Regions from separate parts of the Kitasatospora sp. NPDC050543 genome, predicted to be linked through region 1. Evidence: riboswitches for the same ligand, from Rfam matches in the RefSeq annotation. Region 1 holds a riboswitch; the other holds the start of a gene.
The links. Region 1 has a riboswitch for cyclic di-AMP ahead of ACIBH3_RS17985 (NlpC/P60 family protein). Riboswitches for the same ligand answer to the same signal wherever they lie in the genome.

Region 1 (5,127 bases):
GACAGGCCCGGGGCCGAGGCCGCGCAGGCCGACGGCGCCGAGCAGGGCTGAGAGCGCCGTCCCGCGCGGGTACCGGGGCCCCGTGCGTGGTGTGCGCGCCGCGGTGGCCCCGGTCCGCGGGTGTGTGGCGTGGCGCGGGGTGGGGCACGGTACACGGGACAATTGCAGAGAGCGGTGGGTTTCAGGGCAGCGGCAGTAGGCCGTGAGCACCCCGCAGAACAGGATCGGAGCCGAGGACGTGGTGGACGACGCAGCGAGGGAGCCCGCCGGACCGCAGGGGCAGCCGCCCGCTGTGGACGGGCAGGCCCCGGACGCGGTCGGGGCCGCCCCGGCCGGAGAGCAGACCTCGGCCGCGCCGGACGCCGGCGAGGAGGGCCGGCCGGCCGAACAGCTGGACCGGCCGCTGCCGGAGGGTGTACGCCGTCGGGTGGTGGGCATCGCCGCCGACGCGCTCGGCGGGCTGCCCGCGGCCGAACTCCCGCAGTCCCTGCGTCAGTACGCCAAGTTCACGCCGGCCCGGCGGGCCAAGTACGCGGCCACCGCGCTGGCCGCCGCGCTGGAGTCCGAGCCGGCGTTCCGGCTCCGTATAGCGGACCGGCTGCGGCTGGGTCAGCCCGACCTGGTGAAGGCCCTGGAGGCCGGGAGCGTGCCGAGCGCGGCCGACCCGATGGACGTCGCCGCCGCCGCGTACCTGCTGCGCCAGCCGGGCTGGACCAGGCTGGTGGCCGAGGCCGGGGAGCAGGCCGAGCGGGCCGGGGTGGAGGGCGCCGCCGCCGAGGCGACCCGGCTGGCCGAGAAGCTCCAGCAGGAGCTGGCCGAGCTACGGGCCTCCGCGCGGGCGGATCTCGAACGGCAGCGGGCCGAGGCCGAGGGGGTGCGCAAGGAGGCCGAATCGCTGCGCAAGAAGGTGCGTTCGCTGGAGAGTGACACCCGCCGGGCGCAGGCGCAGGCGCGCAAGCTGACCGGCGAGCTGGAGGCGGCGCGCTCGGCGGCGGCCGTCGAGCGCAGCGCCGCGGAGGCGGAGGCCCGCCGGCTCAGGCACCGGGTCTCGGAGCTGGAGACGGCCGTCGAGCAGGGCCGGCGCTCGGCCCGTGAGGGTCGCAGCGTGGAGGACATGCGGTTGCGGCTGCTGCTGGACACCGTCCTGCAGTCGGCCCAGGGGCTGCAGCGTGAGCTGGCCCTGCCGGTGACTCAGCTCCACCCGGCGGACCTGGTGGAGGCGGTGGTGCCGGGCTCGGCCTCGCCGCACGACGTGGCCAGGCGGGCGCTGGCGGAGGACGACCCGGCGCTGCTGGACCAGCTGCTGGCGATCCCGCAGGTGCACCTGGTGGTGGACGGCTACAACGTCACCAAGACCGGCTATCCGGCGCTGCCGCTGGAGCAGCAGCGGATCAGGCTGCTGGGGGGCCTGGCGATGCTGGCCCAGCGGACCCAGGCGGAGGTCACCTGTGTCTTCGACGGGCAGGACCTGGACGTCCCGGTGATCATGGCGCCGCCGCGTGGGGTGCGGGTGCGGTTCAGCCGTACGGGGGAGACCGCGGACGAACTGATCCGGCGTTTGGTGCGGGCCGAGCCGCAGGGGCGGCCGGTGGTGGTGGTCTCCACCGACCGGGAGGTCGCCGACGGCGTACGCAAGGCCGGGGCGCGGCCGGTGGCGTCGATTCTGCTGCTCAACCGGCTGGCCCGGCCCTGAGGGCCGGTTGACACCCGGTCGGCGGCGTGGGGTCCGCATGGTCACGGGCTCGTTGGCGGACGGATGACGGCGCTGTGTGGATCGCGTGAATTCGGGGTTTCGGCGTCAACCTGGTGCCCGGAGGGGAGTGGCGGAATGCTGTGATCTTCACTAGGGTCTGGCGTCAAACCTATTTTCCGGATACTCACCCGATCGGGCGAGCCCGCAGGAAGAAGGAGCCGGTCCCTTGGCCTCCCACCGCCGTCCGAAGCAGCCGAGCCGTGCACGGGTGACCGTGCTCACCGCTGCCGCAGCGACCGCGGTCGCCCTCTCCGCCCAGGTCAGTGCCCACGCTGCGCCGAACCCCTCCAAGAAGGAGGAGGTCAAGGCCCAGATCGACCAGCTGAACGAGGAGCAGGAGCAGGCGGCGGAGAAGTACAACGGCGCCAAGGAGCGGGCGGACCAGCTGCGCAAGCAGTCGGACCAGCTCCAGGACCAGGTGGCCCGCAGTCAGGACCAGATGACCCAGCTTCAGGTGGGCCTGGCCGAGGTCGCGGCGGAGCAGTACCGCACCGGCGGCATCGACCCCTCCGTCCAGCTGATGCTGGCCTCGGACCCGGACGGCTACCTGCAGAAGGCCTCCAGCGTCCAGCAGGCCACCACGACCCAGACCGACGCGCTCAAGGGCCTTCAGGACCAGCAGCGCCGCCTGGACCAGCAGAAGATCGAGGCGGCCGCCGTACTGGCCACCCTGGACAGCACCACCAAGGAGCTGAACCAGGCCAAGACCGACGTCAACACGAAGCTGAAGGACGCCCAGGCGCTGCTGAACTCGCTCAGCGCCGCCGACCGGGCCGCGTTGCAGCAGGCCCAGCAGCAGCAGGACCGCGCCTCGCGCGACTCCACCCGCGCCGACCTGACGGCCCTGCCGCAGGCCGCCGGCTACGCCGGGACGGCCGTCGCCAAGGCGATGAGCAAGCAGGGCTCCCCGTACGTCTGGGGCGCCACCGGGCCGAGCACCTTCGACTGCTCCGGCCTGATGGTGTGGGCGTACTCGCAGGCGGGTGTCTCGCTGCCGCGGACCTCGCAGGCGCAGGGCAACGTCGGCGCCCGGGTGCCCTCGCTGGCCGAGGCCCAGCCGGGCGACCTGATCATCTACCGCCCGGACCGCAGCCACGTCGGTATGTACATCGGCAACGGTCTGGTGGTGCACGCGCCGCACACCGGTGACGTGGTCAAGGTGATGAAGGCGGACGCGATGCAGATCAACAGCATCCGCCGGGTCTGACCGCCCGCCCTGACCTTCCGCCAGCAACTCGTCCAATCCGGACATTTGCTGCCTGCTCGCCACATCACCGGTCATCCCGGTCTTCCGACACGCCCGGCCCCCGGAGTCGGGGCACTGTGATCTGGGTCACCCCGGTCGGGTGTCGGTGGCCACATGGTGAGAATCAGTCAGCTCTGAGTGGGTGCGTGATCACACATGGTCAGATTCCCCGGAATGCTACGGCGTCATTCAGACTTTTTACTGACAAGGATTTGAACGGATCACGGTTTCGTTACTAGGGTCAGGCCCTGAACCACCGCACAGTCGATCACCCATCCCGGGTGGCGGCGGGGGTTACCGCCGAGTCCGTGAAGCAGCGGGGCAGCTCGCCTGCCCTACGGGGAAGCCCCTGCGGGGGTGCTGTGGACCGGAGCCGGGGAACCATGTTCCTCGGGGTGAATCGGCGCCAGGCCGGCCGCGGGAGCGGACGGTGAGGCGTCGTAGGGCGTCTCTTCCAGCCCGAACCCGTCAGCTCACCCGGTAGGCGGACGTAGGAAGAAGGAGCCCGCCTTCGTGGCGTCCCATCGTCGTCCCAAGCCTGCCAGTCGCACCCGTGTGTCGATCATGACCGCGGCCGCTGCCGCCGCCGTCGCGATCTCCGCGCAGTCCGGTGCGCACGCCGACCCGACGCCCACCAAGGACCAGGTCAAGGAGCAGGTCGACCAGCTCAACGAGCAGGCCGAGGTCGCCACCGACAAGTACAACGGTGCGCAGGTCAAGCAGCAGGAACTGCAGAAGCAGGTCGGCGAGCTCCAGGACAAGGTGGCCCGTCAGCAGTCCGAGGTGACCGAGCTCCAGGGCGGCCTGGCCGAGCTCGCGGCCGAGCAGTACCGCAACGGCGGCATCTCGCCGACCGTCCAGCTGATGCTCTCCACCAGCCCGGACAACTTCCTGAACCAGGCCGGCTCGCTCAACCAGGTCGGCAGCTCGCAGAGCGACGCCCTGAAGCAGCTCCAGGAGCAGCAGCGCAAGCTCGACCAGGACAAGGGCGAGGCGCAGGCCAAGCTCGCCGAGCTGGACGGCACCACCCAGCAGCTCAGGGCGAGCAAGGAGGAGATCCAGAGCAAGCTCGCCAAGGCCCAGGAGCTCCTCAACACGCTGACCGAGCAGGAGCGCGAGGCGCTGCGCGCCGCCGAGGCCAAGGCCGCCGCCGAGGCGAAGGCCAAGGCCGAAGCCGCCAAGGCTGCCGCGAAGGCCGAGGCCGACCGGGCCTCGCGCGACGCCGCCCGCACCGACATGAGTGCCAAGCAGGACACCTCGGCCCCCGCGGCCAAGGCTCCCGCCGCCTCCGCTCCGGCGCCGAGCACCGCCCAGGCCGGCTCGCGCGCCGCCGCGGCCATCGCGGCCGCGGAGTCCAAGCTCGGCTCCCCGTACAAGTACGGCTCCACCGGGCCGAGCACCTTCGACTGCTCCGGCCTCACCGGCTGGGCGTACGCCCAGGCGGGTGTCTCGCTGCCGCGCACCTCGCAGGAGCAGGCCAATGCGGGCACCCGGGTCGGCACCAACATCGCCAACGCCCAGCCCGGCGACCTGATCATCTACAACGGTGGCAGCCACGTCGCCCTGTACGTGGGCGGTGGCCAGGTCATCCACGCCCCGCGCACCGGCACGGTCGTGCGCTACGAGACCGCCACGATGATGTCGATCTCGGCCATCGTGCGCGTCTGACGCCCCGGTAGGCACCTCGCGGGCCCGGTCTCCACTCGGAGGCCGGGCCTGCCGCTTTGGGACTACAGTCGACCGCTTGTCCGATATTGGGTCAAATATTCGTGTTGGGAGGGGTTTGGACTCGATCGCCCGGACTCGCTAACGTCTGCCACCTGACCCCGCTCGTACGGCCGCCCACCCGGGGCGGTGGCGGGGCGGGCCGCAGGAATGGAGCCGCCGCCGCATGGCGATGCACCGCCGAACCCAACTGCCAGGTGCGCACCCGCTCGCCCGTGCGCTGGTGCTCACCGCGGCCGCCACCACCGCGCTGGCCGTGACGGCGGGTGGCAGTGCCCAGGCCCTCCCCGGCTCGCCCGCCGACCCGCCGAGCAAGCGGGACGTCAAGGCGCAGGTCGAGCAGCTCTACGAGGAGGCCGAGCAGGCCTCGGAGAGGTTCAACGCGGCCCAGGAGTACCAGCAC
Region 2 (5,127 bases), on a different contig from region 1:
AGCGAGCGCACCGCCCGGGCCGCGTGGATCGCCTCCGAGCCGTCCAGCCCGTACTCGCGTAGCACCGCGATGATCACCCCGACCAGCCGCCCGGCCGCCCGGGTCAGCTCGTCGTCCGGCTGCGGTGCCTGCGGCAGGGCGTTGTAGCGGTGCGGGTACTCGGTGGCGTACGCGGTGTAGGCGCGCAGCACCGCCGCCACCGCGTCGTCCCCGCTGCGCCCGACGGCCGCCTCGGCCAGCCGGTCGGCCAGTTCCTCGGTGACGCGTACCGCGAGCAGCCGGCGCAGCTCGGCCAGGCCGCCGGTGACGTGCTTGTAGAGCGAGGGGGTGGCGACGCCGGCCCGGGCGGCGACGGCGGCCAGGGTGAGGGCCTCGGGGCCCTGCTCGTCGATCAGGCCGAGGGCGTGGGTGACGACGCTGTCGGGGGTCAGTCCGACTCGGGGCATGGGGGACCTCCGTGGTGCGAGGGGGGTGGGGTGCGCTCACGCCGGCCCGTGGCGGGTGCGCCGCGCCTGTACGCGTGGCCGGCGCGTGGCCGTGTGGCCGTGGGTGACCCGTGGGACGGGTGACCGGGTGACCGGGTGAGGGCAGATGAGGGCGGGCGACGGCGAGGCGAGCCCGTGGGACCCGCCCGGGCCGCCGAGGACCCTACGCGAGCTCGCGCAGGAACGGGACCAGTGCGTCGGCCGTGGCCTGCGGGAACTCCGCCATCGGGTAGTGCCCGGCGCCCTCGATCATCACCTTACGTGCCTTCAGGGCGGAGGCCTGCCGGTCGGCGACGGCCTCGGGCTCGGGGAAGTCGGGGTCCTTGGTGCCCATCACGACCAGCGCGGGGCAGCTCACGGCCTCGCTCCAGCCGACCGGCGAGGAGTCACCCTGGGCGTAGGCCCGGGTCGCGGCCTTGCGGCCGGGGGTCCGCAGGGCGACGACCAGCCCCGCGACGTACTCCTCGAAGTCGGCCGGCTTGGCGGTGGGGTACGCCATCTTGCGCAGGTAGTAGCCCCAGACGGAGGGGAAGCGGACGAGGGCCGCGCCGAGTGCCTTCACCGTGAGGCGCTGGAAGGCGTTCTGCGGCAGGTTCTCGATGAAGGCGTCCAGCAGGACGATCCCGGCGACCCGCTCGGGGGCCAGCCCGGCGACCTTGACCACGCTGGCTCCGGCGTAGGAGTTGCCGGCCAGCACGGCGCGCTCGATGCCGAGGTGGTCCAGCAGTGCGAGGGCGTCGATGGCGATCGCGGCGGGGGAGTAGTCGTCCCAGGCGATCGAGGACTCGCCGAAGCCTCTCAGGTCGAGGGTGATCACCCGGTGGCCGGCCGCGACCAGCAGCGGGCGCAGGTGGCGGTAGACGGTGCGCGAGTCGAGCATGCCGGGGAGCAGCAGGACGGGGGCGCCGGCGCCGTGCGCGGTGCTGCCGGGCCCGGCGCCGGTGTCGTCGCCGGTGTCGTCGAAGGCGAGGCGGCCGCCGGGGAGCGAGAGGTACTGGGTCGCGGGGATGGTGGAGCTGGACATCGCGGGCCTCCTTGGCCTCTTGGCCGTGCCATCAACGAAATGCCGATAGCCACAAAGCTAAGGCTAATAGCCTTAGTCGTCAAGGATGGCGCGATGGTTCTCTGTCGCGATCGCCGGAGCCGAGGCCCGGGTCCTCGGGTGCTCCGGGTGCTCGGGTGCCTGGACCCTCGGTTCCCGGGCGCCCGGGCTCCCGGGCTTACGGGGCTGCTGCGGTGCTGCGGTGCTCAGATCCCGTCCACCTTGAACGGGTCGTGCTCGGCCAGCAGCTTCTCCAGTCGGGCCTGGTCCACGCGGGTGACGATCTCGGTGCTCTCCTGCCGGTCACGGATGACCTTGGCGAGCGTGAACGAGGAGGTGATGGTGTACAGCAGGCCGACTGCCAGGAAGGCCCGGGTCCAGGAGTCCACCGGCAGGTAGGCGATCCCGGCCGCGAGGGCGATCGAGGAGAGGGCGAAGGACAGCACGGCCTGGACGAAGTATGCGGCCGTGGTGCGTGACTGCATCGGTGTGCTCATGCCGCAAGACTCGCCAACTCCGTTGCCACACACATGAGTACGCGTACTCACTTCACCGGGTGGTTCGTTGACGTACGCTCACGTTGGGTAGTGCGGGGATGGGGTGGTGACGGTGCACAGTGGTGTCAACCGCCTCAAATCACCCATCCCGTCCCGGAAGGATCGAACTGCACCTCCCGATTGGCTTGGAATCATGGGCTCCTAGGATTAACGTTTGATAACGCAGCGCGGTCCTGAACGCCGTACCCACGCGGCACCGTGCGCCGTCGCTTAATCCCGACGACCTGCCTTCGGACAGGTCGGGGAGCCGGGGAACCATGTTCCTTGGGGTGAATCGGCCAGGCCCCGGCCAGGCCGTAGGAGACCTTCCTGCTCCGAACCCGTCAGCTAACCCGGTAGGCGCGAAGGAAGGAAAGGAGCGCGCCTCCGTGGCGTCGTCGCACTCCCCGGCACACCTGCCCGGCACCGGAGCCGGTACCCAGCTGCTCGACCACCCGTGGCCCTCGGCCACCCAGCACCACGACGCGCCGTACACCGACGCGCAGTACGCCGAGACGTCGTACGAGGCGCCGTACGCGGCCGAGGCCTCCGCCGCTCCGGCCGCGCCCGCCGTCCCGTCCTTCGGCCAGCCGTTCGGCTCGTCCTTCGGCCAGCCTCTCGACACCCCGGGCGAGTCGGCCCCGGAGAGCGCCGACGTCAACCGGCACCGGATGCCCCGCCAGTCCCGCGGCGCCGGCCCGCTGCTCGGCGTCACCGCGGTGGCCGCCACCCTCGGCGCCACCGGCTTCGCCGCCGCGACACCCGCCGCCGCGCCCGCCATCGCGGCCCCGGACGAGGCGCCCGTCTCGCTCTCCGCCGACCCCGACCCCGGCCTCGCGCTCGCCGCCCGCATCCAGTTGCAGGCCGACAGCCAGCGCACCGCCGCCGAGGAGAGCGCCCGGATCCAGGCCGCCAAGGAGGCCGAGGCCAAGCGCGCGGCGCAGCAGCTGGAGGCCGAACGCGCGGCCGAGGCCGCCGAGAAGGCCAAGCTGGCGGCCATCAAGCTGCCGATCGCGGACTACGAGCTGACCGCGCACTACGGCCAGAGCGCCTCGTACTGGGCCCACCTGCACACCGGCCTGGACTTCGCCGCCTCCACCGGCACCCCGGTGATGGCGGTCGGTGCCGGCACCATCACGTCGGCCGGCTGGTCCGGCTCGTACGGCTACCGGATCATCCAGACGCTGCCCGACGGCACCGAGATCTGGTACTGCCACCTCTCCTCGATCCTCCGGGCCTCCGGCAAGGTCGTCCCGGGCCAGCAGATCGGCAAGGTCGGCGCCACCGGCAACGTGACCGGCCCGCACCTGCACGTCGAGGTCCGCCCCGGCGGCGGCGCGCCGGTCGACCCCGAGACCTGGTTCCAGCAGCACGGCATCACGCCCTGACGGAGGGCGTGCCCCACACGTGAGGGTCGCCGCGCCGGCCCCGGCTCGCACGCCGGGACCGGCGCGGCGGCGTTCGGCGACGCGGGGCGTAGCGGTGCTCCTCGGGCATCACGCGACCAGCTCGAACCAGACGATCTTGCCCTTGCCGCACCGGTTGTAGCCCCAGCGGGTGGCGAGCCCGGCCACGATCAGCAGGCCCCGGCCCGAGGTGGCGAACGGCTCGCCGGGCGGGAGCGGTCGGGGGACGGGGAGGTCGGGGGAGTCGTCGTAGACGTGGACGCGCAGGCGGTTGCCGGTGAGCGCGATCGAGACGACCGGGGTGCTGCGGCCGTGCCGATGGCTGTTGACGTAGAGCTCGCACAGGACGGTCTCGGCGTCGTGCACGAGGTCCGCGTGCCAGCCACCGTCGACCATGAGGTCGCGCAGGAGGAGCAGCGCGGGCGTCCAGTCGGGCGGCGGTGTGGTGTTCGGAGGCGTGGAGACTCGCATGGATCCCCCTCGATGGGTGGACGGAGTGCACACGTGGGCGGATTGTCACCGTGAACGAGTCCGGCGCGCGGCTGGCAGTGCCGTGGACGGATGCTCTGCGGTCCCGGGGCAGCCGGTACCTACTGCCGGCGAGGAGAAGGGTTACTGACGCTCCGTCCGGTGAGCTGACTGTCACCGAAGGTAGGGCAGTAGGTGCCAACGTTGCAACCGACTTGGTCAAGCTGCCTAAACTTCTGCATATGGAGGGCGGCGGCAAGCCGGGGGCCGGGTGGCGTCCACGCCGGGTCGCGAGCCACACTGCGCAGACAGAGGGAGGGCGGGCGTGGGACTCAGGGCGGAAATCAGTGAACGGCAGCGTCGATTCGGCGAGGAACTGCGGCGCCTGCGCATGGCGGCCGGCCTGTCCGCACCGGAGATGGGCATCAAGATTGGCATGAAGGGGCCGGCGGTCAGTCATACGGAAGCCGGACGCCTCGGTATCAACCTTGAGCGCCTGGACACCTGGCTCGATGCGTGTGGCTGCGACGACCTGGAGTTCCGGGCCGCGCTCATCGCGATGGGCCGGAGCACAGGGAAAGGCTGGTGGAGCACCTACAAGGGCGTCATGAACGCCTCGGCGCTCGACCTGGCGGAGTCCGAGGCCGCCGCCATCTCGCTCGACAGCTACGAAACGCTGCTGATTCCCGGTCTGCTCCAGATCGAGCCCTACGCCGAGGTCATTCTCAGCGGCGACCCGGACAAGGTCCGGTTCCGTCTCGACCGCCAACACGTGCTGGTCGGCCCGGATGCTCCGCCGCTGCACGCGGTGGTGCACGAGGCGGCTCTGCATGCCATGTACGGGGGTTCGGCGGTCATGAAGCGGCAGCTGGACCATCTGGTGGAGATGAGTGAACTCCCCCAGGTCACCATCCAGATCCTGCCGTTCAGCTGTGCCGAATACGCATCGACCGACACCACCTTCATGATGCTGGGCGGCGCGCACGATGAGCTGGATACGGTCCTGATGGAGCATCCCGCGGGCTCCGTCTATCTCGGGGCGCCCGAGGCGATCGCTGCATATCGCGAGAAGTTTGCTCGGCTCAAAAGCCTGGCGCTACCGCCGCTGGATGCCAGTCCTTCCTCGCGGTCGCACGCGGAGCGTGATTCGTGGGGGCTGATCCAGCACATCCGCTACACACTCTAGGGAA

Region 2: linked by a shared signal. The riboswitch ahead of ACIBH3_RS22565 (M23 family metallopeptidase) and the one ahead of ACIBH3_RS17985 (NlpC/P60 family protein) in region 1 are both predicted to bind cyclic di-AMP.

The regions. Positions count from the first base shown of each region.
Region 1 is NZ_JBITGZ010000013.1:62,074-67,200, reverse strand. It holds gene ACIBH3_RS18000 (hypothetical protein) at 1-51, shown strand, start outside; gene ACIBH3_RS17995 (NYN domain-containing protein) at 293-1,693, shown strand; gene ACIBH3_RS17990 (NlpC/P60 family protein) at 1,920-2,960, shown strand; cyclic di-AMP (ydaO/yuaA leader) riboswitch at 3,348-3,502, shown strand; gene ACIBH3_RS17985 (NlpC/P60 family protein) at 3,564-4,667, shown strand; gene ACIBH3_RS17980 (NlpC/P60 family protein) at 4,891-5,127, shown strand, end outside.
Region 2 is NZ_JBITGZ010000018.1:130,665-135,791, forward strand. It holds gene ACIBH3_RS22550 (TetR/AcrR family transcriptional regulator) at 1-446, opposite strand, end outside; gene ACIBH3_RS22555 (alpha/beta fold hydrolase) at 649-1,509, opposite strand; gene ACIBH3_RS22560 (YiaA/YiaB family inner membrane protein) at 1,734-2,024, opposite strand; cyclic di-AMP (ydaO/yuaA leader) riboswitch at 2,282-2,440, shown strand; gene ACIBH3_RS22565 (M23 family metallopeptidase) at 2,453-3,451, shown strand; gene ACIBH3_RS22570 (ATP-binding protein) at 3,560-3,940, opposite strand; gene ACIBH3_RS22575 (helix-turn-helix domain-containing protein) at 4,263-5,123, shown strand.